3 regions of the Yersinia hibernica genome follow, and region 1 is predicted to be linked to each of the others. Evidence: predicted binding sites of a transcription regulator. Region 1 holds the regulator's gene; each other region holds the start of a gene.

Region 1 (10,854 bases):
CTGGTGGAGATTTCTCTCCAGCAAAATTTTACCCACTAGGGTTTTTTTGAGGCTAAACCTGTGAGCTGTGGTGGACACAGGGCGGCACTTTAAATGTGATGTCAAAGAGGAATTTTTTCATATGGTTACGCACGGTGCTAAACGTAAAACGTTAGCGCTCGCAGTCGCGGGTGCATTGTTAGGTACGGGGTTTATGGCGACCCCAGAGGCTAAGGCTGAAGGCTTTGTTGATGATTCAACCCTGACGGGGGGGATTTACTATTGGCAGCGTCAGCGTGACCGTAAGGATTTAAAGCCAGGTAGCGCAGAGTATGGCAAGTACGTCGCGAACCTGCACCACTCGACATTTAATGCCAATTTGGACTTCTCTTCCGGTTATGCCGCAGAGATGTTCGGCATCGACTTAGCCGCTTTCGGCGCAGTGGAAATGACTAACAGTGGCCCGGCGGCACCAAACGAAATTGGTTTCAGTGATGCCAAAACGCGCTGGGACGAAAAATGGACGGGTGATAAGAGTGGCGTCAGTGTTTACAAGGCGGCCGCCAAATTCAAGTTAGGCGATTTCTGGGCGCGTGGCGGTTATATCCAACCAACGGGCCAAACACTGTTGGCACCACATTGGAGCTTTATGCCGGGCACTTACCGTGGTGCCGAGGGCGGCGCGAAATTTGATTTCGATACCGCCGGTGCTCTGTCCATGTCTTACATGTGGACTGATGAATATAAAGCGCCGTGGTATCAGAATATGTACAACTTCAGGCAGGCCGATGGTAAAACCGGTGTGAGCTACCTGCATTCATTTGGTGCCAAATACGACTTCAAAAATAAATTGGTACTGGAAGCGGCATTCGGTCAGGCCAAAGATTATATGGATCAATACTTTGCCAAGGCATCTTATGCTTTCCCAGTTGCCGGCAATGATTTGCGCACTTCCTACCAGTTCTACGGGGCAAAAGACAAAGTTGACGGCGGTTTTAAAGATGTTAATGACGTCTATGACGGCCTGGCTTGGTTACAAGCACTGACCTTGGGCTACACCACCGGTCCATTTGACTGGCGTTTAGAGGGGACTTGGGCCAAAGCTGATGGTAACCAAGGTTACTTCCTACAGCGGATGACGCCAGGTTACGCGACTTCAAATGGCCGTTTGGATGTGTGGTGGGATTCCCGCTCTGACTTCAATGCCAATGGCGAAAAAGCGCTGTTCGGCGGCGTGATGTATGACCTGAAAAACTGGAATATGGCCGGTTGGTCAGTCGGGACTTCCTATGCTTATGGCTGGGATGCAAAACCCAGCACCAATCCAATCTTTGACCAGAGTGTGCGTTTGAAAGAATCCGCCTGGAACTTTGATATTCTCTACACCCTGCAAGAGGGCCGGGCGAAAGGCACATTATTCAAACTGCATTACACCATGTATGACAATCACACCAATATCCCAAGCTATGGCGGTGGTTTCGGCAACATCTTCCAAGATGAAAAAGACGTTAAATTTATCGTGATTGCGCCATTTACCATCTTCTGATTTTACCCGTTTGATTGCCAACCCCGGCCGGTGTGCCGGGGTCATAATGGAGTGTCAGCATGAAAAAAATACTTTTTATTATTACCGCGGTGATGGGATTAACTGCTTGTGCCACACCTGGCCCGGTTCAGCCAGAAGACAGTAAACTGAAGCAAGCATACAGCGCCTGTATCAATGCTAGCGAAGGCCAGCCGGAAAGATTAATTCCCTGCAAAGCGGTGCTGAATGTTTTGAAACAAGAGAAAGCGCACCAAGCCTTTACCGACAAAGAGACTGTCCGCGTATTGGATTATCAGCGCTGTATTGATGCGGCCCATACGGGCAATGGCCAGGCTTATGACGCGCAGTGTGGCAAGCTTTGGCAAGAAATTCGCAGCAATAATTAATCCACAACAATTAATCCACAACAAAAATTAATCCATATCAGGCAGTTGAACTAACAATAATTCTGTCAGCGACAATACTTCAGTAGTGGCTTTGGCAACGGTTATTTATTAAGGATGAGGTTAGTGATGAACAAATTCAGATTAAATGCGTTAGCGGCGATAACCGCAACCTTTGGCTTGATGGGGTACGCACATGCGGACACCACCAATCAGCAGATTGTTGATCAGCTCAGCACGTTGAAAGTTAACTATAAAGTGCTGGATAACCGTGCTGCTGAAAATGGCGTGGATTGCGCTAAATTGGGTGCTGACTGGGCCTCATGTAATAAGGTATTAATTACTCTGACCAACACCGGGGATGAGATAAAAGGCCAGGACTGGGCCATTTACTTCCATAGCATTCGTCAGATCCTGACGGTAGATAACGACCAATTTACCATTACTCACCTGACCGGTGACCTACACAAAATTGAGCCTAGCGCCAAATTTACCGGCTTCCCGGCGAATCAAGCGGTTGAAATCCCTATCACTGGCGAATACTGGCAGTTATTTGCCACCGACTTTATGCCGCGTTGGTATGCCACTTCAGGTGATGCGCAGCCAAAAGTGCTAAAAAGCACTGATACTGAGGATATTAACGAGTATTTGACTCAATTTACCGGCGATCAATGGAAGCGCACCAAAGACGATAATAATGTGCTGATGACACCGCAATCGCGCTTTAGCAAAAATGAAGCGGTAAAAACATTGGCGGCGGCAAACCTGCGCGGGCAGATTATCCCCACCCCTATGGAAGTGAAGATTCACGCCCAAGATGCTGATTTAACTAAAGGTGTGGCTCTGGATTTGAGTGCATTACCCAAGCCCGCGGCCGAGGCTGCCCAGCAGCGTTTTGAATTACTCGGCCTGACGGCCAACTCTGCCGGGTTCCCGATTAAAACCTCAATCCAGCCGGCGGCCTTTAATGGCGAATTAGCCGTTTCCGGTGCCTATGAGCTGAAAATCGGCGAGCAGGGGGCGCAAGTTATTGGTTTTGACCCCGCCGGGGTGTTCTATGGTTTGCAATCGATTCTTTCTTTAGTGCCGACGGATGGCAGCCAGAAAATAGCGACATTGGAAGCAAAAGATGCGCCGCGTTTTGAATATCGTGGTGTTTTCCTTGATGTCGGCCGTAACTTCAAAACTAAAGATGCGGTGCTGCGTTTACTGGACCAGATGGCGGCATATAAGCTGAACAAATTCCACTTCCACTTGAGTGATGATGAAGGCTGGCGCATTGAGATCCCAGGGCTGCCAGAATTGACAGATGTGGGGAGCAAGCGCTGCCACGATTTGACGGAAAACACCTGTTTACTGCCGCAATTGGGTTCTGGCCCAGAGAGCAATAATCTGGGTTCCGGCCATTTTACCCGTGATGATTATATTGAAATTCTGAAATACGCCAAAGCTCGCCAGATTGAAGTCATTCCTGAAATTGATATGCCCGCTCATGCTCGTGCGGCAGTGGTATCGATGGAGGCGCGTTACAACAATTTGATGAAGCAGGGCAAAGAGCAAGAAGCTAACGAATTCCGCTTGGTTGACCCGACAGATGACTCTAACACCACTTCGGTTCAGTTCTATGAGCGTAAAAGTTATCTGAACCCATGCTTGGATTCTTCAAAACGCTTTGTCGACAAAGTGATTGGCGAAATGGCCCAGATGCACAAAGAAGCGGGGATGCCGCTGACCACCTGGCATTTCGGCGGTGATGAGGCGAAAAACATTCGTCTGGGTGCCGGGTTCCAGGATAAAAATAGCCCGCTTGAGCCGGGTAAAGGCATCATTGATAAGAGTGTGGAAGATAAGCCGTGGGCCAAATCACAGGTATGTCAGGATTGGGTCAAGCAAGGCAAAGTTCAGGATGTTGAGCACCTTTCCAGCCACTTTGCCATTGAAGTCAGCAAGCTGGTTAATGCCCATGGCATCGAAAAAATGCAAGCCTGGCAAGATGGTTTGAAAGATGCCAAAGATGCCAAAGCCTTTGCCACCAAACGGGTTGGCGTTAACTTCTGGGATACTCTCTATTGGGGCGGTGCCGATTCCATCAATGATTGGGCCAACAAAGGTTATGAAGTGGTGGCCTCAAATCCGGATTACGTTTATTTCGATATGCCGTATGAAGTTAACCCAAATGAACGCGGTTACTACTGGGCCACTCGTTTTAATGATGAAGCTAAAGTCTTTAGTTTCGCCCCCGATAACATGCCACAAAATGCTGAAACTTCGGTTGACCGCGACGGTAATCACTTCAGTGCGAAGAGTGATAAGCCATGGCCGGGTGTGCACGGTATTTCTGGGCAATCGTGGAATGAAACCGTGCGGACGGATGAGCAAATGGAGTACATGATTTTCCCACGGGTATTACCTCTGGCTGAACGGGCCTGGCATCGTGCTTCTTGGGAGCAGGATTATAAAGCGGGTCGCGAGTACAGCGGCGCAACGCACATGGTTGATACCAAAGCGTTAAATGCCGATTGGCAGCTATTTGCTAATCTCATGGGTCAACGCGAACTGGCAAAATTGGATAAAGCCGGTATTGCATACCGCTTGCCGGTGCCGGGGGCGCGTGTTGTCAACGGTGTATTGGAAGCCAATATCTCCTTGCCGGGGCTGATTATTGAGTATTCCACTGATGGCGGCCAGCAATGGCACAAATATGATGCCAAGGTTCAGCCTAAAATCAGCGGTGACATGCTGATCCGCTCGAGCAGCCCGGATGGTAAACGTAGTAGCCGCGCGGAGCCGGTTAAAGTTTGATTTTTGTTTTAAACCGCTGTGTCTGATGTTAACTCCTGTTTATCCGATTTTTAGGTAAACATTATTAAGTGAAGTTGAGTTGATGGTTTTCCCCCGGCAAGTCCGGGGTTTTTTTTTGCGTTAGATTTATTTTATGCAGGGAATTGTGGGCGGAGGGTATAAATAATAATGACCACCTGACTCCCGACCGAGGTTATCTCGGATAGCTGGGCGGGAAAGGCGGCCATCTTGCGGATGGGGTATGTTCTGGTCCGGATTAAAAACACACCCTAAGGCTATTGGGTACTTAAAATCTCAGTGCTTAAAATCTCTATACTTTATCGTGCGCAGACTCATTTTCACGGCAATCGCCGGTTTCACAGTGGCCGTACAGATACAGGCTGTGATTGGTCAGCTTGATACCATGCTGTTTAGCAATTTCACGTTGAAGTGACTCAATGGATTCATTACTAAACTCAATCACTTTACCGCAATCCAGGCAAATCAGGTGATCGTGATGATGCTGCTGCGTCAGCTCAAAGACTGATTTGCCGCCCTCGAAATTATGGCGGGTAACAATACCGGCATCATCAAATTGATTTAGGACTCGATACACCGTCGCCAAACCAATTTCTTCACCGATATCGATCAGCTTTTTATAAAGATCTTCCGCGCTGACGTGGTGGCATGCCGGGTCTTGCAACACTTCCAGAATCTTAAGCCGGGGCAGTGTTACTTTAAGGCCAGCGTTTTTTAAGGCTTTGTTGTTGTCAGTCATGCGGATTCAGTCCTGTTACTATCGATTCAAATTAAGGCTGTTCAGCCTATGACATCCGTGGCGCAATAATTACAATTGCGTCTCATTATAGAACTGCTAGCCCCAAATGAAAACCGTGGTTGTTAACAAAGGTATAATTGCACACTTTGTCAGATTAATCATGCAATGTATTGATGAATGGGATTGTTGCATCATTTAAGTATATGGCCGCCAGACGTAACGTTACAAATTTGTAGCGGTTTATTTTCATTTTGCGCGGATGAAGATGCGGATTTGTGGGTGGCTTAACAGAGTATGGCGAGTGTGGGGCGGTAACGAAAACGCGCGGCAATGTAGAACATCAACCTCGCGTTTCCGATTTACCCGTTACACTTCAAGCGGCAAGGCGTTGGTTGCCTGGCTGCTTCTTGAAGGATTTAGCGGGCATGACAAATTAGCCTGCGATCTCGGCCAAATTCAGTTCTTCACTGATTTGTTTTACCCAAGCTTGCACACGTTCATTGGTCAGTTCTGGTTGTCTGTCTTCATCAATGGCTAAACCAATAAAGTGATCATCATCCGCTAAGCCTTTGGAGGCTTCGAAGTGATAGCCGGCGGTTGGCCAGTGGCCGACGATTGCAGCACCGCGCGGTTCAATAATATCGCGCACGGTTCCCATCGCATCACAGAAATATTCTGCATAGTCTTCCTGATCACCACAACCAAACAAGGCGACCAGTTTGCCATTGAAATCAATCTCTTCCAGTGTCGGGAAGAAATCATCCCAATCGCACTGGGCTTCACCGTAATACCAGGTTGGGATCCCGATCAGCAAAATATCGAAGCCTTCCAAATCTTCTTTGCTGCTTTTGGCAATGTCGTGAACCTCAGCAACCTCTTTGCCCAGTTGCTTTTGGATCATCTTGGCAATGTTTTCGGTATTGCCAGTATCGCTGCCAAAGAAAATGCCTACAGTTGCCATATAACTTAATACCTTTTAAATTCAAATAATTGTGAAAATTACCAAGCACTCTGCCCGATAATATAACACATGTATAGGGCGATATAATGCCAGAAAATCTCGCCATGCCGATATCAAGTTTATGCGATATTAAATTTTTGTGAGTCGCTCAACCTTATAACACCATTGCCGATAACCTTCGTGTAACTGAAAGGTTGCAATTTGCGGTGCCAGGGGGAGAACCATCAGATGAAAGTCTGCTGGGAAAGGAGTTGTCGTGAGCTGTATGGAGCGTCCTTTATTGCTTTTCGGTCATCAAATAACACCCGAGCGTCTAACGGTAACTATCCGATATATAAGGGGAACGAGCATGCAGTTGTTAAGAAATATTACTATCAGAGCCGCACTACTTTGGGTACTTGGGGCATTTTGCCTGCTATGGGGTGGGGTATCCGCTTATACATTGTTATCACTGAACCAACTGACACAATCCTCTAATGCTAATAGCGTGTTGGTGGAAAACATGAATTTGGTGAATCAGGGGACGGAACAATACTTTCGGATGGTGACACGCCTTGCCCGTGCAGTGGATTATCGTCAGAGCGGTAACCTGACCGATGCCGATAAAGAACTTAAATCATCCAATGTAGCACTTGAGAATCTGAAAAAAGCGCTAGCGCAGTTTAAAGCCATTGACCATGCACAGCTTGACCCCGCGTTAGTCAGTGCCGTGATTAATGGGTGGAGTGGATTAATTGAGCAAGGTGTTATGCCGCTTTATCAGGCGGCGATGGATAATAATAGTGCGGTTTATCAAGATGTAGCGAAAAAGACCGTCCCCGCGCTGAGCCGCCAATATGGTTCTGTGGCGGAGAGTTTTAATCAGGCGGCATCAAAGGCCATTGGGGTGGCTAAAGAGCAATTTACGCATCTGACAAAAGTGAGCAGCATGATATTAATTGCTGCTTTGGTGGCAGGATTAGTGATTTTATTGGCAACAGACCGCTATCTGCTCGTCAACATGGTTCGCCCATTGGATGATATCCGCGCCCATTTTCGGGTGATTGCTTCAGGCCAACTGGGTCAGCCCATTGCTGATTTTGGCCGCAACTGTGTCGGGCAATTATTTCCGCTGCTGCGTGATGTGCAAGGCAGCTTGGTGAATACGGTCAAAGCTATCCGTAACAGCACTGATGGGATTTATCACGGGGCGGCAGAAATTTCTGCTGGCAATACGGATTTATCATCACGCACGGAGCAGCAGGCGGCGGCATTGGAACAGACGGCTGCCAGCATGGAGCAGTTAACCGCCACGGTAAAACACAATGCAGATAATGCCCATCATGCCAGCCAATTGGCGGCAAATGCTTCTATTACGGCGAAAAAAGGCGGAGCGCTGGTGGCCGATGTGGTGCATACCATGGATGAGATTTCGGCCAGTTCACGCAAAATCGCGGAAATCACAACTGTGATTAACAGTATAGCTTTCCAGACTAATATTCTGGCGCTGAATGCTGCTGTGGAAGCGGCCCGGGCGGGGGAGCAAGGTCGTGGTTTCGCCGTGGTCGCCAGTGAAGTACGCAATCTTGCCCAGCGTAGTGCGCAGGCGGCAAAAGAGATTGATAGTTTAATCACGGAGTCAGTGAACCGGGTGAGCAGCGGTTCCGCATTGGTAGAAAGTGCTGGGGTAACGATGGATGAAATTGTCCGCTCCATCACTAATGTTACTGATCTGATGGGGGAAATTGCTTCTGCCTCTGATGAGCAAAGTAAAGGGATAGCTCAGGTCGGGCAGGCGGTGGCTGAAATGGACAGTGTGACTCAGCAAAATGCCGCATTAGTACAAGAAGCTTCCCGTGCGGCGGCTTCACTTGAGGAACAAGCGACTCAGCTAAACCAAGCGGTGGCGGTGTTTAAATTGCGCGCAGAAGATGCGCAGGCAAAAGCGACGGTTAAGCCGCGGGTCAAGATACTGGTGGCGACGCCGGTGACCAAGGTGGATAACCATGCCAACTGGGAAACGTTCTAATCCGGTGTGTTTAAATTTAGGGTGAGGATATTGGCGTGGCGCAATCACTTACGCCACGCCGTCGTGATAACCGGTAGGGTTAAAACCCTTCTTGTGAGTGCGCTAATTGAGCCAGCAACATCTGTTCAATCAGTTCACTGCGGCTGATGTTACGCTGCTCAGCAAGGCTGTTGAGAGCATCGACGGCATCGGCATTAATCTTCAGTTCCACGCGTCGTAAGCCACGTACTTTATCGCGCCGTAGTTGATTTCGCTTATTAATTCTAAGCTGTTCATCACGGGATAATGGGTTTGTTTTCGGGCGCCCCGGACGGCGTTCATCTGCGAACAGATCCAGCGTCGTGCGGTCCGTTTGTTCTTTTGCCATAGGTAGCGGTACTACAAGGGATTTACATCAGAAATTTCTGACGATTCGGTTTACACGTTTCAGGCCGGTAGTTTTCTGATTTGAAGCGGCGAATAACACCGCGACTCCAATCCATTAGGGTATGAACCAACAGCCTGAATTTGCATTTGCCACCACACTGCGCAGCAAATTTATAGCGCGCCATAATACCCCAGCCAACCGAGCAACGACAATGGTTTACTGCGATTAGATTGGGCTAATTCATTCTTTTTTGCACAATTTTTCCACAGGAAATACATTTCTTTTCCCCAGGGTATGATTTTTAATCAACATCCAGCGCGCAAGGACGTTTTTTATTCTGCGCTATTTTTCGCCAGCATTGTCATCATCAATAAAACGGTGAATTGCACGTAATACCGAATCTGGTTTTTCTGCATGGACCCAGTGACCGGTTCCGGCAACAACATAGGCACGGGCTTGTGGAAATTGACGGGCAATCTCAGCGCGATAACTATCCTGAATATAGGGCGATAACTCACCGCGAATAAACAAAATAGGGTGGGGCGAGGGTGCAATAGGTTGCCAGCCGACAATATTTTCGTATTGCTCCCATAATGCCGGAGCATTAAAACGCCACTCGCCGTGGTGGAATGATTTCAATAAGAATTGAATAACGCCCTCTTCCTTGATTAATGCGCGCATCAGTTGAGCGGCTTCCTGGCGCTGAGTCACCCCTGCGGCACTGACAGCATTAATTGCGGCGAAAATCTGGTCATGACGGCGGACTTGATAATTGATGGGGGCGATATCTATGGCGATCAGTTTTTCAATGCGATCGGGGGCAATGGCGGTCATTGCCATCGCCACTTTTCCCCCCATGGAATGGCCGATAATTATCGCTTTTTCTAGCGCGAGATTATCCATCAGTTCTAGCACATCCTGCGCCATCGCGGGATAATTCACTTCCGGCGTGCGGGGGGATAAACCGTGGTCACGTAAATCGACCTGAATCACATCATGGTCTTTATGTAAGTCGCGAGCCAGCACCCCGAGGTTATCAAGATTGCCAAACAACCCATGGATCAGGATTATCGGCAGGGACGGTGTGGGAGACTGTGCTTTTTGTAAGCGGAAATTTAATTTCATGGTGAAGTTCATACTGAGAGATATTGCGGTTAGGGTATCATGACTGAGCAAGTGTGTGCTGCTCCACCATTAGGGTTCATGCGGATTATTCAGTTGTGGTTGATGTGATGGGGATTTATCGCGGATAAAGCCATGATAAAGGTACTCGTTAGCGCGCTTTGACTTTATAATCCTAAGATATACATAAGAAAGTAGAAAACCGTACTGGATAAAGATGAAAACTATTGAACTCGACGAAGAACTTTATCGCTACATCGCCAGCCATACCCAGCACATTGGTGAGAGCGCATCCGACATTTTACGGCGCATGCTGAAATTTACTGCCGGTCAGCCGGAACCTAGCGTATCTCCCCATCACTCAGATAGCCGCCATGATGTCGCTCAAACGGTAGCGGCTGCCGCGCCACGGGATCGGGTGCGTGCCGTGCGTGAATTATTGTTATCTGATGAGTATGCTGAGCAAAACCGGGCGGTGAACCGTTTTATGTTGGTGCTGTCGACATTATATACTTTGGATGCTCTGGCATTTGCCGAAGCGACTGAATCTTTACATGGCCGTACCCGTGTTTATTTTGCCGGTGATCAACAGACTTTGTTGCAAAATGGGACGCATACCAAGCCTAAACATGTGCCTGGTACGCCATACTGGGTGATAACCAATACCAATACTGAGCGTAAGCGCAGCATGGTGCAACATATCATGTTGACAATGCAGTTCCCGCCGGAGCTGGCTGAGAAAGTCTGCGGGACTATCTGATTTCATTTAACCATCCTCTTTTACCGTTGTTGGCTTTGAATGCGCCATTAGGGTAAAAGTGCAAGCTGATAGGGAGTCGTGACTGTGGCTAATCACCCTCGTGCTGGGCAAGCTGCTCAGCAAAGCGATTTGATTAATGTTGCTCAACTCACATCGCAATATTATGTAT
Region 2 (10,854 bases), 1.3 Mb from region 1:
CAGTGCTATTACGAATAGTCGATACAGTATTCACTAAGCTATTTTGCATTTCTCTTAGGTAGGGGATTAATTGTCCAACACAGTTACGGCCAAATTCAGCCATCGGCCGGCCTAATTGCCCTTCCGCTAAACGTTTAAAATGCAACTTAATTGAATCCAGAGGCCGCACCAAATAACTGACAATATAGCGATCAGTTAAGACCAAAATAATAATACCGGCGATTAATGCAGCCAGTAGCGCCCGCTCACACCACGTGACCAGAGACTCAATGCGTAAACTGGCAGCCTCCGTTGATTGATCAACCGCCGAATTGTATTTCTCGATTGTGGAGCCAAACTCACGGCTTAAAACAGGATATTCAGTGTTAAACATGCGGTTATAGTCATCAAATCGCTTTTCAGCCACCGCCTTAACCATTGGCTCAATGCCTTTGTCCAATAGTGTTGTCCAGCTTTGGATGGTTTTTTCCGTCAGTAACGAATCCATTTCCTCATGAGATTGCAGCTTAAATTTCTGCAATGCTTCTTGTGTATTTTTCAGCGCAACACCTGCGGAGGCTAATTCACGATCAGCATCTGCCATAGCGCCATTTTGGCGATAAGCAGCCGCCCGACTTAAACGAGTGACGACCCGAAAATACTGGTCATTGCCGCGATTAATAATATTAACGTTTTTCTGTTGTTCTGAACTCAGGTGAAGAGAATGTGTTAATTGGTTAAGTGAAAATAATGTAAAGGTTGAAATACCTCCCCAGAGTAACAAAAATACAACAAGAATAGATAATAACGCCATCCTGATGGTGATATGTTTTAGAAAATTCACGGGAATACCCTTGTGTTTTATTTTTTTAGTTTATTTCCTTGAGATTTCAAGGTGTTTATCGCTGATAATTTATGCAGGGAACAAGCTGATTATCAGGATTAAACCATAAAATAGCATAAAACCAATACAAAAGATCAATATCGCCGATCAATAATAACTAACCGATTGATTTCATCTATTAAAATGTAAACAAGCATCGCTACATTTGATGCAATAAATCATTAGTAAATTTCAGTTTTTTCACCAGATATGTATTTACTTTGAATATAAATACAATATCGACTATCAAATGAAATGAGGAATTATAAGCAAATCAATTAATTTAATTACAGAGAGATTATGCCCCTCCGTTGCCACAGCAGAATTAAATACCTTATTAAATAAGATTCGGCGAGATAAATAAAATCCTAACAAAAATTCATATTAAACTATCAGGTTTGATATACAGCAGAATTTATCTATTTATTGGGATAGATCTCTTTGACGTTTTTTTGAACAATAATTTAGCGCGGGGTCAATAATCTTTTTATTCATTACATTACTGCCAAGTGCCGAGCACCTGGCAGTGTTAAGCTGGTTATCAGCGCCACTCAACTTCCCCGATGAGATAACTCACCGAGAATAAAATCGTTAATGATACTGTCGAAATCTTTATCACTGCTGAAACCTAAGGTTTTGGCATAATGCGCTGAGAAATTTCCGGGCCAAGAATTGACAATTTTTTCAATGAGTGGGTCTTGCTGAATTTTAATGAAACCAACCACTTCCTCCCCCGCAATGCGCCGTAATGCATCAATCATCTGCTGCACACTAACAGATAAACCAGGCAGATTAATGACCCGTCCAGACTTAAGCTGACTGGCATCCAGTTGATGACCGTGGATCAAGTTGTTAATCGCCATCTTTGGCGATAATAGCCACAAAAGTGTTTGCGGGCTAACTGGACAAATTGTCGCAACCCCCTGTAATGGCTCGCGAATAATACCGCTGGCAAAGCTGGAGGCGGCACGATTGGGCTTGCCAGGACGAACCACAATAGTCGGCATTCTTAGGCTACGGCCATCAACAAATCCGCGCCGGCTATAATCGGCCAGCAGCAAATCATTCAATGCTTTTTGCGTCCCATAGGAACTTTGTGGCGCCCAAACCTGCTCATCTGGCACCACCGCCGGTAACTCCCCGCCAAATACAGCCACTGAACTGGTCATAATCACTTTAGGGCAGTGCCCCAGCTGACGCGCCCGCTCCAGCAAACCGCGAGTAGCATCAAAGTTGATGCGCATTCCCAGCTCAAATTCCTCTTCTGCTTGGCTGGAAACCACCGCCGCCAAATGGAAAATAGTGTCAATCTGCGCGTCAAAAACACTTTCCAGCCAGTGTGAATCGGCGATATCACCACAAAAGACCTGTACCCGCTCATCAGCTATTGCACTTAGCGGCATCACATCGCAAGCAACTATTTTATTGATTCTGCGCTGCTGGCCTTGGCTGTCCGTCAGATAATCCAGAGTCAGTAAACGTTCAATTAATCGACGCCCCAGAAAGCCAGCAGCGCCTGTTACCATTATGTTCATTGTTTTGTCCTTTTATCTGCGCGGTTAGCGGTTAACTGTTTTGGCCGGAACCAAAAAGACCAGCCCCGCCCCTATAAATAGCATGGTGGAAATAATCAACATCCCGATGGTGGTGCTTTGAGTCAGGTCTTTCAGGTAACCCATCATATAAGGTGCGGCGAAACCGGCCAGATTGCCCCAAGAGTTAATCAGTGCAATACCTGCAGCAGCGGCCGTACCGCCCAGAAATGCCGTCGGTAAGCTCCAAAACAGTGGCAAAGTGCTGAGGGCTCCCATCGCGCCCATGGTTAATCCAATCATGGCGATGATGATGTTGTCACTGAAACTGGCTGAGATAATCATTCCAATGCCACCCAATGTGGCGGTTAATGCCAGATGCCAACGGCGTTCCCGCAAGCGGTCCGCACTGCGTGATACCACAATCATGGTCAACGCAGCCGCGGCATAGGGGATGGCACTTAACAGGCCAATCGACAAAATATCGGTCACGCCGCTGTCTTTAATCAATGTTGGCAACCAGAAGCCAATGGTGTAAAAACCGGCAATCAGGCAGAAATAAATCAGGGTTAGTAACCAGACTCGTGGTTGCAGGAAAATATCTTTCAGGCTGCTATGAACATGGTGTTGAGTGTCATTATCGATATTGGTTTGTAAGATTTTTTTCTCATCGTCACTGAGCCACTTGGCATGGCCAATGCGGTCTGTCAGTTTAAAAATCACCAAAATACCGATCAATACGGAGGGGATACCTTCCAGAATAAACATCCATTGCCAACCGGCATAGCCGTGGAACCCATTAAAGGCATCCATTATCCAGCCAGATAGCGGTGCGCCGATCACCCCTGATAAGGGAACGGCAGTGGCAAATAAAGCATACATCCGGCCACGGCGGTTAGTCGGGAACCAATAAGAGATATATAGAATGACCCCCGGGTAGAAGCCGGCCTCGGCAATGCCCAACAAGCAGCGCATGATGTAAAATGACATCGGCGTGGTAACAAAAGCCATGCCCGCAGAGATAATGCCCCAAGTTATCATGATGCGCGCAATCCACAACCGCGCCCCCACGCGATGCAACATCAGGTTACTGGGAATTTCCAGAAAGAAGTAAGCAACAAAGAAGATACCCGCACCAAAACCATACACCGCATCAGAGAATTGTAAGTCATCAGCCATTTGCAACTTAGCGAAACCCACATTCACCCGATCCAGATAGGCGACGATGTAGCACAGCATCAGTAAAGGTAAAATATGCCACGCCGCCTTACGGTAAGCATGATTTTCCTCCGGTAGCACCTTTGGTATCACTAAAGGTTCGCTGGATGATTCAGACATAGTAGAGCCTCATATTGTCATTATTCGCGGGGAAGAGGTCAGCCATAACCCTGTCAACTACGGCTGCGGGCATTACAGTCAAATGTTAATTTTAGTTATTTAATGTTTATTAAAGTTAAATCTAAGGGATAAGCGGGTGAGTAAATGCGATTGAAATCACAATAATTAACAAATGTGAATGTTAAAAATCATAACTTATTGTTTTTAAATGATTTAAAGTTAAATTATATTCACGAAAAATAACACTGATGCGGAGAGCGGCCAGTAATAAGTCAGCATTGATAGCAATACAGGGGAGAGATAACTGGGCGACTGACCCCATAACCACGAAAACTGACTGTTATGGGGTAGCAAAAAGAGGAGTTTATAGCTCAAACATGGCCAATCAGGCTGACAGTGTGGCACCGCCGTCGACCACAATATCTTGCATTGTGATGTGGCTGGCTAAATCTGAAGCTAAAAATACCACGGTGTTGGCGATTTCCTGCGGCGTGGCAATTTTCCCTAACGGGATACCCAATTTATATTGCTGAGGAAAACCGGCAATCGTCTGCTGCTCAGCATCTGCGCTGTGCCACATACCGCGCTGCATCGGGGTATCCGTAGAACCGGGCGAAACCAGATTACAACGCACGCCGTACGGCGCTAACTCCAAGCCAACACAATGGCTGAAGCTGGTTAATGCCGCTTTAGAAGCACAATAAGCAGACATTCTCATGCGCGGTGCATGGGCTGCATTAGAACCAATAGTGACGACGGCGCCAAATCGCTGCTGTTTGAACTGGGGAATTAATTGGCGCAATAAATAAAATGCGCCAAAAACATTCACATTAAAGCACTGTTGCCAATCTTTCAGACTCAGCGCTTCGGTCTCCGCCATATGCAAAATTCCAGCACCATTGACCAGCACATCAAGACGTGGCGTCTCACTCAATAAATGCTGGCACACCAGTGCTACTTGCTGTGGGTGGCTAATATCCAGCAAAACTGTGGTGAAAGGATAAGACTGAGTCGGCGCAAATGCTTTATCCAGCCCCACCACCTCAGCTCCTTGTGCGACAAACTGGCAAGCAATCTGATAGCCAATCCCTTGCCCGGCCCCCGTCACCCACACGCGTTTACCGCTAAAATCCATCTGCGCAACTTGATGGGCTGCATGGCTATTTTCACCGGATGGCACCTGACTGTCAGCCATTATTCAGCCCTCGCCAGGGCAGCATTTTTGCTCTGCACACTAAGTTGCGGCTCCAGCAATTGCCACCACCCATTCAGACTGGGGCTCTTCGCCAACTCGATAAAACTCAACTCAATACCTTGCTGACGCCATTGGGTTGCCAGCGCCATGATATGCACCGAACTCAAGCCATAGTCTATCAGATTTTCGTCTTCGTCGAAATCTTGGGCGCTTTCATCAATCAGAGCCAGTAATTGCTGTTTAAGCTGATTTTTGCTGAAAAGTAATGTGTTTTCGTTCCTGTTCGTGACAATATCATCAGTAAAAATAACCCGACCACTGCGGGTAGCGACATACTTAAGTGCCATCAAATGCTCTTCAAGCGAGAAATCGGCAATAGCATCGGCGACCATAAATGGTTGAATATCTTGCATAAAAGCATCTGTAGCTGTTGTCAGGCAGCCAATATGGCCATAAATGCCGCAGATAACCAACTGATCACGGCCCCTGTCGGCCATGATTTGGCGTAATGGCGAGCGGTAAAATGCGCTGTAACGCCATTTAACCAGCACTTTATCATCCGCATCCGGTGTCAGCTCTGACACCACCCGCTGTTTAGCCGGATGATTATTCAAACCCGCGCCCCACATATCATTGAGTAATGCGCGATCTGCAGTACTTTGATGATTGGGTTGAGCGGTATAAATCACCGGAATTCCCTGCTGCTTACATTCATTCCTCAGCGCCACAATATTCGCGATAACCTGCTGTATCAACGGGTTATTTTCACCATAGAAACTCACAAAATAGTCCTGCATATCATGGATAAGCAGCAGCGCGCGGCTCGGATTAAACTGCCAATTCACTTTATTGGCAGGAAATTGCCCCACTTTAGGGAGTTCGTAAGCAGGAAGAACAGGGATAGTCATCATAAAATCCTTATTTACTGAGTGTACTGAGGCGGTCTTGAATATCCTGGCGCAACCGCTTTTTATCTATCTTGCCGACCGGGGTAACCGGCAGGCGGGTAACCATTTCAAAGCGGTCAGGTAACTTAAAATCAGCCACCCCCATCTCACGCAGATATTTACGTAGGGCTACTGGCCTTAGATTGGCATTCGTACCAACAATAAAAGCGCAGCTTTTCTCCCCCATCATTTCGTCTGGCATAGAAACCAATGCCGCATGAATGATGTCGTCATGAGCCACCAGCAGGTTTTCAATCTCTTCTGCAGCAATCTTTTCACCGCCGCGGTTAATCTGATCCTTTTCCCGCCCAACCACCCGCAAATAGCCCTCTGTCGTCATCTGCACCAAATCACCTGAATGATAAAAACCTTCATTATCAAAGGCATTGGCATTATGCGCTGGGCTGCGATAATAGCCACGGAAGGTATAGGGGCCGCGAGTCACCAGTGCACCAACCTCGCCAATAGCCACAGGTAACCCATCACTATCAACCACTTTGATTTCATCATCCTCACTGATAGGTCGCCCTTGGGTGGTAAACACCAAATGGTCACTGTCACCAAAGCGAGTGTAATTCACCAATCCCTCCGCCATGCCCAGTACCTGTTGTAACTGGCAGCCCAATACCTGTGGAATACGCCGCGCCAGTGACTCACTGAGTTTTGCTCCCCCCACTTGCAAGACCTGCAAACTGGCCAAATCAGCGGCAAAATGCTCCGCGGCTTGTAACCACAGGGCGACAGCCGGCGGAACCAAAGAGGTAAATGTGATTTGATGGCGCTTAATCAGCGGAAAACAGCTCATGGCACTGGGGTCTGGCGCCAGTACCACACAGCCGCCGGCGTAAAAGACCCCGAGTGCCCCCGGTGAGCTGAGCGGATAATTATGAGCCGCCGGCAAGGCGCAAAGGTAGCGGGTGTGCTCATCAAGCTGACAGATTTCCGCGCTGGCACGCACACTGTAGTAATAGTCATTGTGTGTTCGCGGGATCAATTTTGGTGTACCGGTGCTGCCACCAGAAAGCTGGAAAAAGGCCACTTCATCCGCCGCTGACGGGTGAAATTCGTCAGTTTGCTTATCTAATCCCTCTTCGCTATACAGCAAATCTTCCAGCGGCTGGGCATAGTCCGTCTTTCCCGCCATGATAACGAACTCCAGCATCGGCATTTTTTGCTGTAGCTGAGCGCAATAGTCCCCGGCGGCAAACAGGTTATGACTGGCATGTGCAATCAGTAAACGCGGCTGGATTTGTTCAATATAAGCATTTAATTCCAAACGATTATGGCTAAACAGTGCATTGACTGGCGCCACACCGATTTTTAACAGTGCGAAATAAACCAGATAGAATTCAGCACTATTGGGCAGTTGAACCAACGCCGTATCACCGCAGCGCAAGCCCAACTGCGTTAAGCGCACAGCCAACCGCTGTGCCGCTTGCTCAAACTGCGCATAACTAATATGGCGTTCACCGCAGATGATGGCCGTCGCCGCGGGCCGTATCTGGCATTGGCGAGACAAAATCTCAGTCATCGGCTGAGAACTCCAATACCCTTTCTCACGATAGCGGCGAGCAAACGCCTCCGGCCAGCGGGTAAATTCAATACTCATAGCAGCGCTCCTGGGGGGTGATGGCAATAGCATTGAGCATGGTGCCCAATTTGGCTTCAGTTTCTGCCCACTCCGCGGCGGGTTGCGACGCATCAACAATGCCTGCTCCGGCAAATAACCGCACTTGCGTTGGGTGTACAGTGGCGCAACGGATAATCACCGCCCATTCGCCATTCCCCTGTTCATCACACCACCCCACAATTCCGCTGAATAACCCCCGCTCAAAAGGCTCGAGTTGCTGAATTAGCCGGCGGGCTTTTTGTGTCGGTAATCCACACAATGCCGGGGTGGGGTGTAGCAGATTCGCCAGCTCCAAGACTCGCGTTTGCGGGTTCTCCAACTCGCCACTGATGGCGGAGGATAGGTGCCACAATGCAGCGGTGTTAATTAATGAAGGCTGCGCCGGAATGTGCAGATGAGTGCAATAAGGTGTAAGCAAGCGGCGAATTTCATCAATAACCAGCCGGTGCTCATATTGGTCTTTCTCGGAATCCAATAATGCCAGACTGATATCCACGTCGTGCTGTGGGTCGATTTGGCGTTTCGCAGACCCTGCCAGCGGGTTGGTATACACTCCGGCCAGATGCTTACGAACCAATAATTCAGGGCTGGCCCCCAGCAAGACACCGCCATCAGCAAGGGGAACTCGGAAATGATGTGCAGTGTGGTTTTGGATCAGTAACTGATTCATAACCTGATCACTATCAACCGGGGTATCAGTATCAATTTCCAGAATGCGGGAAAGAACAACTTTATGGATGACTCCGCGCTGACATGCAGCAACAGCCTCGGCGACAATATGTTTGAATTCATTTTCATCCGGCAGGCTGCGTATGGCGCGGCTCGTCACGGCCCTGCCACTTTTGACTCTCGCGGCATTCACCAAAGTTTGGCGGTCACAAACTTGATAACTTTCTGGTATAAATAAGCACGATGGCTGACGGGTATCAAAAGGTATTGCCCCGACGATGATAGGCTGTTGTTGCCCGGCATCCCGGGCGCGCGAAAGTGCCGCTTGCAGTGCCGACTGTAGTGAATTGTCATGACCAGCACGGTCTTGTGCTGCTTGAGTAATTCGCTCGAAGATACCTTGAGTTTTGATACTCTGGTGTCTTGAAGTAAATAAAAATGTTGAGGGTACGGCTGAAAACGGCGAATTAATGGGCATTTCTTCAGAGCTGCCATGTTCTTCAGAGTTGCTGTATCGCACAAAAACCTCCACTGCGATGTAAATAGTAATGATAATTACTATCATTCCTTTTCTTGCGTGGTAAATTACGACTATGCATTCACATTGTCAATCAATGTAAAGATATTACTGATAAAACTTACTTATATATCCCCGCCAGTTTGTGGGCTTAAAACAGAAAGAGAAAATGCCGTTATGTCCTTTTATATCAGTCACCTTCAACCTAAAGCATCGCGTTCAATATTGATGGGCTTGGTAACTTTTGGCCTTATTTTCTGCTTGTCCGGCTGTAAACCCGCAGAAGAAACTACGGGTGAACAAGCGCCATCCTCCAATAATGAAAACGCAACAGCATGGACTCGCACAGTAGAAACGGCCAAAGGCCCGGTGACACTAACCCATCAACCAACGCGGATAGTGTCCACAAGTATCACCATCACCGGCACCTTGCTGGCTATTGATGCTCCGGTGATTGCCAGTGGGGCGACGGTGCCTAATACCACCGTGGCGGATAATCAAGGTTTCTTTACCCAATGGTCAGATATTGCACAGGCCAAAAAGCTGGTGCCGATGTACCACACCGAGCCCAATGCAGAAGCGGTCGCGGGCATGAATCCAGATTTAATTATTATTTCTGCCACAGGCGGTGATTCGGCATTGAAGTTGTATGACCAACTGTCAGCGATCGCCCCGACTCTGGTAATCAATTATGATGATAAAAGTTGGCAAGAGTTAGCTGTCGTGCTGGGGCAAGCAACCGGGCATGAGGCCGGCGCTCAGCAAGTCATTGAGAAATTCACCAATCGACTCAATGAGGTAAAGCAGAACATTACGCTGCCACCGCAACCTATTTCGGCGTTTGTCTATCAAGCTGCGGGCAGCACTGCCAATTTGTGGACCGAGCATTCCGCGCAAGGAAAATTGCTGCAGGAGTTGGGCTTCACACTGGCGCAAATCCCTGATGCGGTGAAGGGCAATACCAGCATGGGGCACCGCAAGGATATCATCCAACTGGGTGGTGAGAAGCTGGCTGAGGGCCTGAATGGCGAGGCTATCTTGCTCTTTTCCGGCGACCAACCAGCAATTGACGCACTGAAAAGTAATAAGTTTTTAGCTCACATCCCGGCCATTGAGCACCAGCGAGTGTATGCCGCTGGCTATGATACATTCCGGTTGGATTATTACAGTGCGAGTAATTTGTTGGCACGGATTGAGGGGATGTTTAAGACAAAACCTTAATAATATTATGTTTTATAAAGTATCAGTGTGGGATGACATCAGGACCATAGTGATGGCCCTGATGTCGATGAGTTTATTCGCAGACTAAGTTTTAACCGCCGTCACGGGCCACTTAAGTTGGTCCTATCTAATCCACAATCTCATCAGTTTTATCCATCTCATTACCCTCATCAGCAACCTCATCCCCCATGGTCGCCCGACGTAGTGTGACACCACAGGTGGCAATAACACCGCCGATGGCCGCTGCGGCCATGCCGAAGGTCAAGGCACTGAGCGCTGGGGTCATCACTCTCGCCAAGACACCTAATCCCAAGGCACCAAATGATTCACCGGTAACAAACTGCACATTCCACAGACTGTTGACCCGCCCTAATAAAGCATCCGGTGTATGAGTTTGCACCAAGGTATATTGCAGCAACCCACTGATAGACCCCAGATAGCCGTATAGCAACAAACCGGGCAATGCCAGATAGAAATTATGTGTCAGCCCCAACGTGCCAATGGCGAGAAAGGCCGCAATTGAACTGTACATCAACACCATGCCGGGCCGCCGAACCTGATTGACCCAACCACTGGTAAACGCGCCAATCGCCGCCCCGAGCGGCACCACGGAATACATCAAACCAATCTGCGACACCCCCACATGATAGGTACTCTGCGCCAAGGCCGGGAACAAAATGCGAATAGCGCCAATCATGCTAACTAATGTCCCCAGCAGCACCACGGACCCCACGATTTTATGCTGCAATACGAATAAAACCCCGGTCGCCAAGGCGCGCAAAGGGTGTTCGTGTTGGCTTGTGGTTGGTTTCATTGAAGGCAAGCTCAACAGCGGTAGCAATGTTAACATCGTCCCCACCGCAGCAATGCCATAGTTCCAACCGACCCCACCATAGACAATGACCAGGCCGCCAATTGCCGGGGAAATCACCGAGCCAAGACG
Region 3 (10,854 bases), 1.4 Mb from region 1:
CTCGGCGCTGTAACTTATCAACGTGGCCATCAACAACGGCTTTAACGTTCCCGCTGTTTCACTCACTAAATCACGCGCCAGCCCTTCGCGCTCCAATTGCTGGGTTTTGGCGAGTTGCTGCTCCGGCGTCAATGCGCTGAGGGAGTATTGCTGCCATGGCCAGCGGCGTGCGCTACCTTGGATCTGCGGCAAGATCTGCAATGATTCACGGTGCAACTCACTGTCAAAAATAGCCCCCAGTTGTGGGTAGCGGTGCAGCAAACTTTCCAATGCATCGCGCAAGCGCTCAATATCAAGCTCTCCTTGGAGGTCAAACCGGCTGATAGCATTGTAATTATTGGCTTCTTGCCCTAACTGAGCATGGAATAGCAAACCTTGTTGGAGCGGCAAAACCGGCAAGATATCGGCGATCGGGCCATATTTTTCACTGGCGGCCTGCCAGAGTGTTTCGGGGAACATCGCCGCCGTTGATGCCGAATGGCTCGCCAGCGGTCTATCAATTAATGGCGCTAAAGCCAGTGCCATCTTAGCAGGGGTGCGCAGAGCAAAAATCTCGCGGGGAGCCAGACGGAAACCGGCACGGCGTAAAGTGCTGCCCAGCGCCATGGCTGAAATACTGTCCCCACCCAGCTGGAAGAAATCATCTTCGGCCCCAATGCTCTCTAGGCGCAGCAAGCTGGCGATAGCATCACACAGTCGCGTTTCCTGCGGGGTTTGTGGGGCGCGGCTGGTGGATGGCTGCTGGTGCTGCGGGGCGGGTAGCGCCTGACGATCAATTTTACCGTTTACCGTCAGCGGCATTTCATCCAACACCACTAAGACTGCTGGCAGCATATAATCGGGCAAAGTGAGTGCCAGTTGCTCCATTAGCTGAGCATTAAGGTCTTGCCGACGGCGCAGTTGTGCATCTGGCACCGCACAGTAACCAATCAGTCGATGCGTCGCGCCAATCGCTTGTGCCATAACCACGGCGCTACTGACTTCAGGTAATGCTACCAGCGCATTTTCGACTTCGCCCAGCTCAACCCGGAAACCACGCACTTTTATTTGGTGGTCGATGCGTCCGACGAAATCCAATTGCCCCGCGGCCGTCCAGCGCATCAAATCACCGCTGCGATACATCACTTCACCATGACGAAAAGGGTTAGCAACAAAACGCGCCGCCGTTAAATCAGGCCGGTTCAGATAACCTCGAGCCAAACCTTTTCCGGCGATGTATAACTCTCCCACGGCACCGACTGGCACTTTGGCCAGTTGACTGTCGAGCAAATAGACCTCGGTATTTGCCACCGGGCGGCCAATCACTGGTTGTGCCGCAACTTGAGTGTGAGCGCCAAGAGTATCAATGGTGTATTCCGATGGGCCGTAGAAATTAACCACATTCAGTTCCGGATGCTGTTTCAGCAAATCCCACAAATGCGGGGTTGCCGCCTCACCGCCAATCATAATAAAGGCAGGCCGGTGACGCCCGGGTTCCAGCAAACCGCTATCAATCATTTGGGTAAAGAATGATGGCGTAATATCCATGGTGTCGATCGGCGTCTGATCCATCATCTGCACCAATGCATAAGCATCACGGCGCATATCTTCATCAAAGATAACCATCTCGCAGCCCATCATCATCCAGAACAACGGCTCCCACGAGGAATCAAAGGAGAATGATGCCGTGTGCCCCGCCCGCATCCGCCGTGAATTATGCTGCTTAAATTCCGCCATCGCCGGGCCGTACAGATAGGTGCGATGTGCCACCAGCAAGTTAACTAGCCCACCGTGCGTGCTCATCACCCCTTTTGGTCGCCCAGTCGAACCGGAGGTATAAATCATGTAAGCCAGCTGGTCGCCGTGCATTGGCTGTCGGCGTTCGGCATCAGTGATGGGCTGGGCTGGGAAAGCCGCACACTCCTGCTGAAAGTGCCGTTCATCGAGACAAACTATTGCCATTTCAGCCGTGGCGACCAGTGAAGATAACGCGCTGGCAGTCGATTGATGGGCTAACAATAAACGCGGCTTGGCGTCCTCACACATCAGCGTCAGACGCTCCATCGGATAGTCCAGATCAAGCGGCATATACGCCGCACCACTGGCTAACACCGCCAAAATGGCCACCAGTGAATCCACAGTCCGCGGAATACCAATCGCGACAACATCATCAGCCCCAATACCTCGGGCCATCAATACTCGCCCGAGTTGGGCCACACGGGCTGAAAGCTGGCGATAGGTTAGATTTTGCTCGCCGCAGCTCACCGCAATAACATCCTGTTGCGCACTCACCTGCTGTTGGAAAATATCCAGCACAGAAACAACCCCGGCCGGCAGGGTTAATTCCGGGCCATTAGCCCAGTTATCAATACGTTGCAACTCTTGTTCTGGCGTCAATAATAGGCCGCTAACTGTGATTTCGGTTTGGGCTGCCAGTTGCTGCAACAAAAATTGTATCCGCTCACCATGCTGATGCAGGTCAGATTCGTCGTAATACATTGTATTTGCTAATATTTCCAGCGACAATTGGCCGTTATGCAGGTAGAGATCAAACTCAATATCATCAACCGGGCCGGAGGCCAAAGTGTGGGTAATGCCGGTTATCTCCCCCAGATTCAGGGCGAAATCGAACATTTTAAAATTCAGAACCGGGCCATACAGCGCCCGCTGTGAGCCGACCATGCCCAAATCACGCCGTAATTGCTCCGCTTCATAGCGCTGATGTTTACGCACGGTCTTCAGCTCATTCGCCACGGCTTGGGCCACATCAAAAATGCGCATTTCATGGTGCAAAGTAACTTGCAATGGCAACACATTGACTACCGGCCCGCTGGCTGTCAAAGCCGCAGACCCCATGCGGCGCATAAATGGGCACCCGACTGATAAGCGCATTTCGCCGCTCATGCGCGCAAAATAAATCAGTAACAACGCCATCGCCATATCAGCGGCGGCAAGGCGTTGCTCAGCTCCCTGCTGGGTTAAATGGCCAAATAATTCGGCATCAATATTAATGCGCTGGCGCAGGACGCGATTATCGCTGTGCTCTGCCCGGATGGGGGCATTTATCGCCGAGAGGGTTATCGCGGCGGGTAAATCGGCCGTGTGATGTTGCCAAAATTGCTTATCGCGCTGCTCGGTTTCTGATCCCACATATGCCAGATATTCACTGACCACATCACTGAACGGGGTAAAGGGCGATTCCCCAATAGGTTTCCCTTGCAGTAAAGCAGTATAAATATCGGCGATACGGCGGGTAATTGCCGCGAAACTAAAGCCATCAAGCAATAAATGATGATAACGCTGATACCAAAACCACCGCGGTTTACCCTTTTCATCCGGAACACGGATAACCCAGTGCCGATACAGCGGGTTTTTATCTTCTAGCCGTAACTCGGCCTCAGTGTCATCCTGCATTAATGTCAGCGCGACTTGCCGCCCATCGGCGCGCGCACTGAGATCCAGCCATGCCAGTTCAGGCATGCTCGCCACATCACGCTGTAGGGGAATGCGCTGCATCGGGCCATCGTTGCCGTCAAAAAAGTGGGCGTGGAGGGTATCTGCTTCAGCTAACCCTTGGCTAACCGCATGGCTAAATAGCGCCTGATCCAGCGGCCCTGCCAGTTCAATATAATGGGCCACCGTAAAGATATTTTTTTGGTGACTGAGTTGTTCGGCAAACCATATACCGGGCTGTGCCGCAACCAGGGGTAACTCGACAGCAGCAAAAAGGGAGATTGAATCCTCTGACACGACGGGTATTCCTTTTCTTTTGGCAACACAGGATTTATTGCGGCCCGTGGGGCCACAATAATCTGATAATTCCTTTAGCCCATGGCCGCGTTAGCGCAGGCCAAGCTCTGCCCGAATCAAACTGGCCGGGCGCATGTCAGTCCAATTAACCTCAAGATATTTCACACAATCGGCTCGGCTCTGTGGGCCATGAACAACTGCCCATCCGGCGGGGATCGCCGTAATTTGTGGCCACAAGCTGTATTGCTGCTGCTCATTGATCAGCACAAAAAAGGGCAGATTTTCGTTATCAAACGGGTTGGTTGGCGCTTCATTGTTCATGGCGTAAATATCCTTATTTTGAATCTGAGGAACCTAATAAACAGTGCAATCCATCAATTAAGCCACCGCGCCAACACAGGGCGTCGTGGCCTCCTGAATAAATTCGGTAATGTAGCCGATGCCCAGCCTGGCGCAGTGCCTCACTCATAGCTTCATTGACTTGATAAATCACATCTTCACGACGGCCCGCTTCCATAAAAATATTCAATGGATGCTCAGCCCCCAGACCTTGATAAACCTGCTCTGTCAACCAGCCCTGCCGCTCGGCAGTCCCTGCGGTTAATGCTTGGAAATTATCGACGTCTGGCCACCAGAAAGAGCCCGATTGGCTCAGTACACAGCCAAAACGCTGCGGCCACTGCAATCCGGCATAGAGCGAGGCCAATCCGCCAAAACTTTGCCCGGCGACCACGGTACGAGAGGCTTGGTCAGTGAAAGGTTGCAGCAAAGCCACCTGCGGCAGTAATTCTGTTTGTAGCGCCTGCCAGAAATCTGGGTTACAGGGCAGTTCCACTGCGCGATGAGGCTGGTCAATAATGTCGATAAACACATACACACCGGCGGGTAAATGCCCGGCATCTGTTTCACTGTCTAGCACCGCACATAGCGATTGCCCATGTACCCAATACTGGCCATCGAGCAAGATGGCCAGTGGCCGTTCGGCTTTATCTTCCGCACCAAGTGTGTGGTAAATCCACACGTGGCGGCGGTTGCCTAATAACTCGCTATTCCAGGTCATCAGTTGCAGGCGTTTGGGGTCCATTGGCAGTGTTTGGCCAGCATCAATGGGCTGCCACGCCGTCTGTGGCAAGGCATCAGCTAAATGCACCGCCGAAAGTGGCTTTCCGCGATAACTGTAATGAGGGGCGGTGTGGTTGAGCGGATCGTGTTCCGCCATCGCCATCAATGAGAGCCACCAATTGCGTTGTGCCTGGCGGCGCTCTTGTGGTGTACCTTCCGGTAAATTCAGGCAGTGTTCTTCAACAACAGGAATAAAGCTGTAGCTGCCGCGAAAGTCAGGCTCCACTTCGACCTGCCAATACCAAATATTGCTCTGGCCCAAGTGCTGTAGAGTTTCAGGATTAACACTGTGATGGTCTGTCACACCGTTAACATCAATGTAGACGCGACTATATACAGGGGCTCCCACCAACGCGGGGGGTTCCCGCCAGAGAAACGTTAACTTTACTTTGCCAGCCGCGCCCGGTTCCACCAGCGGTGTCCCCCACTGGGCAATCTGCTGCCACCATGCTTCACTACCCGCCGAAGAGTCAGCTAACAAACTCTGGCTATCAGGGTATTCATCTGTCGTGCTCACACACAATCCTTTTGATTTCATTGCTCAAGTCTCAATTCACCACTCTTCTAGCCAATGTATGTCTGGACGTGGCCAAGTTAAATATATTTATAATTTAAATATGAATGCAAATAATATTGAGAACCATTACCGTTTGCAATAACATAGTGCATGTTCTCTCGAGAGTTTCACCATATTCCCGCAATATTAGTCAGGGTGCCTTGTGGTGTCGCGCGAATGATTGAATGGGCAGAAATCTTTCTTAATAGCTATACCGGAAAATTAATAAACCCAATACATTTCAAGATGTAGGAAGGCAGAAAAGAAGATAATTCCGATGAGATTATTGACCTTAAACTCAATGAACCGTGCGTAATTCGGATTATTGAGAGCAGCCAACATATCCGTCATTTGAAAGTTGAAGGGGATAAATCCGGATGGACTCCAGCATTTTTATTATTGTGTTTCTAGGTAGGGATAAATCATGTTTGATATTTCTGGCGAGAAAATGCCAAGGAAATTACTATTTCAGGCAAGCAACACATCAAAGACCTTATTATTGACCTCCGCATTTATATTAATACCGACACTACCAGCAGCGGCTGCGACCACCGCAAAAGAAGCCGCAGCGAAAGAAGATAAACTCGTGGTTGTTGCCAAAGCAGGCAGCGGGCAACAAGATAATGGCTTCGTCGCAAAAAATAGCTCAACCGGCACGAAAACTGATACCCCGCTTATCCGCACGCCACAATCAATTTCCGTGATTACTAGCCAGCAGATGCAGGATCAAGGCGCGACATCCGTCGCACAAGCATTGCGTTATACCGCAGGTGTCGTACCGGAATATCGCGGTGGATCTAACATGAATGACGAAGTAATCATTCGTGGTTTCGGCTATGCGCCGCGTTTTCTCGATGGGTTGAGTTACAACTCTCTGGGTGGCGCACGCCGTGGTGGCCAGATTGACCCGTGGTTGCTAGAACGTGTTGAAGTCATCCGTGGCCCGGCCTCAGTCCTGTATGGTCAAGTCAACCCCGGCGGCCTGATAAATATGGTCAGCAAGCGCCCAACAGCTGAAAGTATTCATAAAGTGCAGGTTGGGGCGGGCAATAATAGCTTGGCAGAAGCCGCCTTTGATTTTGGTGGAATATTGGATGATGAGGGTAAAGTTCTCTATCGCCTGAATGGGATTGGCAGAACACAAGATGATGCCGTGAATACCTACAAACAGGAGCGTTTTGCTATCGCCCCGGCGTTAACATTCATTCCCAACGAAGACACCACGTTTACTTTACTGACCAGTTATCAGAAAGAACCCAAGGCCGGTTCACGTAATTTCTTACCAGCCACCGGCACGGTGTTTGGCACCGCTTACGGCAAAATACCTTACGATTTTAACGTCAGCGACCCATCGTTTGAACAATCGGAACGCGAGCAAACCTCGGCCGGTTACGCGCTTGAGCATTACATCAATGATACCTTTAAATTCCGCCAGAACCTGCGTTACAGCTATAACAAGCAGGATTATAAGTATCTGGTCTTTATGGATTTACTGGCAGATAATCGCACAATGACCCGCCGCCCGCAAATTGAACGCCAGACCACGGCTGAGTTTGCAGTCGACAACCAATTGCAAGCTGATTTCTGGACTGGTCAATTAAACCACACCGTGCTGACAGGGATAGATTACAAACGCACCCGTATTGATAGCCAATTCTTTATGGGCAAAGTGCTGCCAGCATACAATCTGGATTGGGTATCACCGGTTTATGGCCTGAATATTAAAGACAGCGATTTGCCACTTAATAGCAGTGACTTGACCAAGCTCGACCAAGTCGGCGTCTATTTACAAGACCAAATTGAGCTGGATAAGTGGAATTTCCTGTTATCCGGGCGCTATGACTGGTCGCAGCTAAAAACCATGAGCCGCAAAACGGCCACCCAAGACCAACAGGATGACCATGCCTTTACTGGCCGTGGTGGCGTGTTGTATGCCTTTGATTCCGGGATTTCGCCGTATGTCAGCTACAGCACTTCATTTGAGCCAAGCACCGCCAAAGGCGCACCGGGTACTGGGGCACTTGACCCTGTGACTGCACGTCAGGTCGAGCTGGGTGTTAAATACCAACCACCGGGAAGCAACACGCTACTGACCACCGCATTATATGATTTACGCCAGAAAAACATCAGCCAATATGACCAGGCACTGGCCTATAATGTGCCAATTGGTGAAATCCAATCTCGCGGCATAGAAACCCAATTAAACAGTCAGATCAACGACAATATCAACCTGATCGCCGCTTATACCTACACCAAAGGGAAAGTGCGTGAAACCAAGACCGCCGCTGAATTAGGTAAAATGCCGGCTCGTACCCCAAGCCATTCAGCCTCACTGTGGGGAATGTATAGCTTTGATAAAGGGGTGGTGGATGGTTTATCTACCGGCGTCGGTGTGCGGTATATCGGCACCAGTTGGGGCGATGGGAAAAACAGCTTTAAAGTCCCGGCGGTAACATTATATGACTGGATGATGCGCTATGAACTGGGGCAGGCACTGCCCGCCATGAAAGGCACCAGTTTGCAGGTCAATGTTAATAACGTATTCAATAAAGAATATGTCGCCAGCTGCGCGCAAATGGCGGCCTGTTTCTATGGCAGTGGCCGTGTCGCTACCGCCACCGTCAGTTATTCCTGGTAAGTTTTCGTTTTCAACCGCGCCGGTTCATTCTTACTGGCGCGCTTTTTATCTTAATGAGATAAGAATTACTTAAAGAAAAGTAAATTTTCGCCCCAATTCGCACCATTTCTGTGGTGTTATTGACAATAAATATAATAAATTCAGCCCACTAACCTTTCAGCAACCTTTCATTCTATTTAGCGTAACCGGACAAAACCATTCTAAAAACAGTGCGATAATCCTATACTCGCAGACAACATTCTTTCATCTCGCCATTTATTCAGGGTCATCATGCCAGCATTGATGAGCAGCAAACAGCTAATGCACCAGATGCGCGCCAGTAAAAAGCGCCTGTGCGGTATGCTATTGGTTGCCTGCTGGTTTTTCCTCAATACACAACTGGCGATTGCGGGTCATCAGTGTGATATCGCCCCCAGTGCGGCCCCGGTTTTTAGCCAGCATCAAGGGCATTTGCAGTCAGACTCAATGCAGCAAATGTTGTCGGCGATGGAAATGTCCCATGGCCAGGCGCAAAATTCCCTGTGTGACAAACACTGTCTTCCCGATTCAGTACAGTCTGACAGCGGGATGCTGGTGCTGGCCGCCTTGCCGACCCACACGGAATTAGTGTTGGCGGATGTCCAACAAGCGCCCCGAGTTCACCGCCTCGACTGGCATATGCCACCGATTGTCGGCCCCCCCACCGAAATCGCATTTTGCCGATTTAGAGAATAGATCCAGACAGATTTAACCACATTATTCACGCGTCTTGCGCGTGCTGTGCTTATTTTTGTTTTGGAGTTATTTCTATGAATACCTTATTTAATATTATCTCCACCGCCGCTAGCGCCTTACTTTATGCTGCCGCTCTATTCTCGGCTCCGCTTTTGGCCGCCATCCCGTCAATGACAGAAACTATGCCGATGTCCCATAACCATGGGGCAATGATGGCTGAAACCGCAACCGCGCCAACTGATGTCTATCACTCTCGCGGGCAAATAAAAGCCTGGAATACCAACAGTGTCGCCATCGCCCACAGTGCTGTTTCAGCCCTAAACTGGCCGCCAATGACCATGACATTCAGCCTGCCGGATAACCTAGTGCCAGCCCCGATTCCGCTTGGCACATCCGTGACATTCAGCTTCCGCCAGACTGAACAGGGTTATCAACTCACCGCCATTTCAGCACAACAGCCGTAAGGCGGGAGCCATCATGAACCACTTATTGAATCGCCGACAATGGGTGCGGCGCCCGGCTGCACTGCGCTTAGGAATGGCCCACCTGCTGATGGCAGTGGCATTCAGCTTGCCGGCCATCAGCTACGCCGCGGATATCACTCTGGAGCAAGCATTGGTTTTCGCACAGCGCTATTCCGCCGAGTTATCCGCCAATCAGCATCAGGTTAATGCGCTAGAAAATATGGCCAGTTCTGCGACCCAACTGCCTGATCCCAAACTGAAATTTGGCATTGAAAACTTGCCCGTCGGGGGTAGCAATGCTCGCCGCTTTACCCGCGAGGGCATGACCATGCAGCGGATCGGTATCATGCAGGATTATGTCAGCAGCGATAAACGGCAAAGAAAGGCCGATACCCTCAATGCCGAAGCCCGTAAAACCGCAGCGGGTAGCGAAACCATCCGCACCCGGCTACAAAAAGAAACCGCGCAAGCCTGGCTGGACTTGGCGCTCACCGAGCAAGCAGTGAGTGATGCCAAAGTCTTGGTACAGGAAAGCGAAAAACAGCTGGCGCTGCAACGAGCCGGGGTAGCCAGTGGCGGCGCGTTACCCAGCAGTGTGTTAGAGGCGCGCCTGACGCTATCGGCCATGCAAGATAGGTTAACCACCGTACAACGTGATGTGGCTTTAGCGCAAACCCAACTGACTCAATTGACCGGAATCGAAGTTCAACACGTCAATGGGCCGCGGCCAAAATTCACCCACCTGCCCGCGGATATCACGGTCCTGCGGGATGCTATCAACCAACATCCCGAAATATTGCTCGCCAGCCGCGAAGCGGAAGTGGCCAAAGCGCGCTCGGCGCAATCCGCGATTGCTGCCACTCCCGATGTGGGTATTGAAGTTTATTACGCCAAACGCGCGCAAGAGTATGAGGACATGGCCGGCGTCATGGTCACAGTCGATCTGCCGCTGTTCCGCTCACAACGTCAGGACAAAGATTATGCCGCTGATGTTTCGCGCTCAATGGAGGCCAATGACCAACTGACATTACTGACCCGTGACCATCGGGCGCAGCTCGATACTTTGCTGGCGCAATATCAGGCCACCCAACAGTTATGGCAGCGGCAGACCAATGAAGTTTTACCGCTGCAAAAACAACGTGTTGATTTGATGATGGCGCAGTATCAGGCCAATAAAAGTGATTTGAGCAGTGTATTAGAAGCCCGGCGCGCCCTGCTCGACAGCCAGCTCAATGCCAGCAATGTCGCCAGAGAATTAGCCCGTACTTGGGCGGCTATCCGTTATCTGACCCCGCAGGAGAGCGCGCGATGAAAAAACTATTTAGTCTGACTTTGGTGGCCGTCGCCGTGATTAGTGGCCTGGGGGGATATCTGCTCGGTAAACCGGCATCGCATTTCACTGACACTGCCACGGCAAGCCCTGACACCACAACAGACAGCAGCCGTAAAGTGCTCTATTGGTATGACCCGATGTCCCCCGCTCAGCGCTTTGATAAGCCCGGAAAATCACCATTTATGGATATGGAATTGGTGCCACGCTATGCCGGTGAAACCGTGGAAGATGCAGGGGTGACTATCAGTGCCCGCCAACAGCAAAATCTGGGGGTACGTACCGCCCCGGCAGAACTGCG

The links. Region 1 encodes Fur, which represses iron uptake genes when iron is present. Its sites were predicted from a motif close to ATAATAATGAGAACNACTATCAA; they were not measured.
Region 2: the regulator Fur is predicted to act here: its motif matches at 8,716-8,738, upstream of D5F51_RS19065 (isochorismate synthase).
Region 3: the regulator Fur is predicted to act here: its motif matches at 5,479-5,501, upstream of fes (enterochelin esterase).

What each region holds. Positions count from the first base shown of each region.
Region 1 covers NZ_CP032487.1:2,694,381-2,705,234, reverse strand. The annotation lists gene chiP (chitoporin ChiP) at 122-1,525, shown strand; gene chiQ (ChiQ/YbfN family lipoprotein) at 1,585-1,911, shown strand; gene D5F51_RS12790 (beta-N-acetylhexosaminidase) at 2,038-4,710, shown strand; gene fur (ferric iron uptake transcriptional regulator) at 5,021-5,467, opposite strand; gene fldA (flavodoxin FldA) at 5,901-6,428, opposite strand; gene D5F51_RS12775 (methyl-accepting chemotaxis protein) at 6,778-8,436, shown strand; gene ybfE (LexA regulated protein) at 8,516-8,803, opposite strand; gene ybfF (esterase) at 9,146-9,928, opposite strand; gene seqA (replication initiation negative regulator SeqA) at 10,143-10,685, shown strand; gene pgm (phosphoglucomutase (alpha-D-glucose-1,6-bisphosphate-dependent)) at 10,770-10,854, shown strand, end outside.
Region 2 covers NZ_CP032487.1:4,041,673-4,052,526, forward strand. The annotation lists gene D5F51_RS19035 (methyl-accepting chemotaxis protein) at 1-823, opposite strand, end outside; gene denD (D-erythronate dehydrogenase) at 1,414-2,397, opposite strand; gene D5F51_RS19045 (MFS transporter) at 2,422-3,732, opposite strand; gene dhbA (2,3-dihydro-2,3-dihydroxybenzoate dehydrogenase) at 4,118-4,927, opposite strand; gene D5F51_RS19055 (isochorismatase family protein) at 4,927-5,835, opposite strand; gene D5F51_RS19060 ((2,3-dihydroxybenzoyl)adenylate synthase) at 5,846-7,483, opposite strand; gene D5F51_RS19065 (isochorismate synthase) at 7,473-8,651, opposite strand; gene fepB (Fe2+-enterobactin ABC transporter substrate-binding protein) at 8,919-9,911, shown strand; gene entS (enterobactin transporter EntS) at 10,039-10,854, opposite strand, start outside.
Region 3 covers NZ_CP032487.1:4,059,692-4,070,545, forward strand. The annotation lists gene D5F51_RS19095 (non-ribosomal peptide synthetase) at 1-3,729, opposite strand, end outside; gene D5F51_RS19100 (MbtH family protein) at 3,820-4,050, opposite strand; gene fes (enterochelin esterase) at 4,064-5,368, opposite strand; gene D5F51_RS19110 (TonB-dependent siderophore receptor) at 5,832-8,045, shown strand; gene D5F51_RS19115 (hypothetical protein) at 8,346-8,759, shown strand; gene D5F51_RS19120 (copper-binding protein) at 8,834-9,223, shown strand; gene D5F51_RS19125 (TolC family protein) at 9,237-10,535, shown strand; gene D5F51_RS19130 (efflux RND transporter periplasmic adaptor subunit) at 10,532-10,854, shown strand, end outside.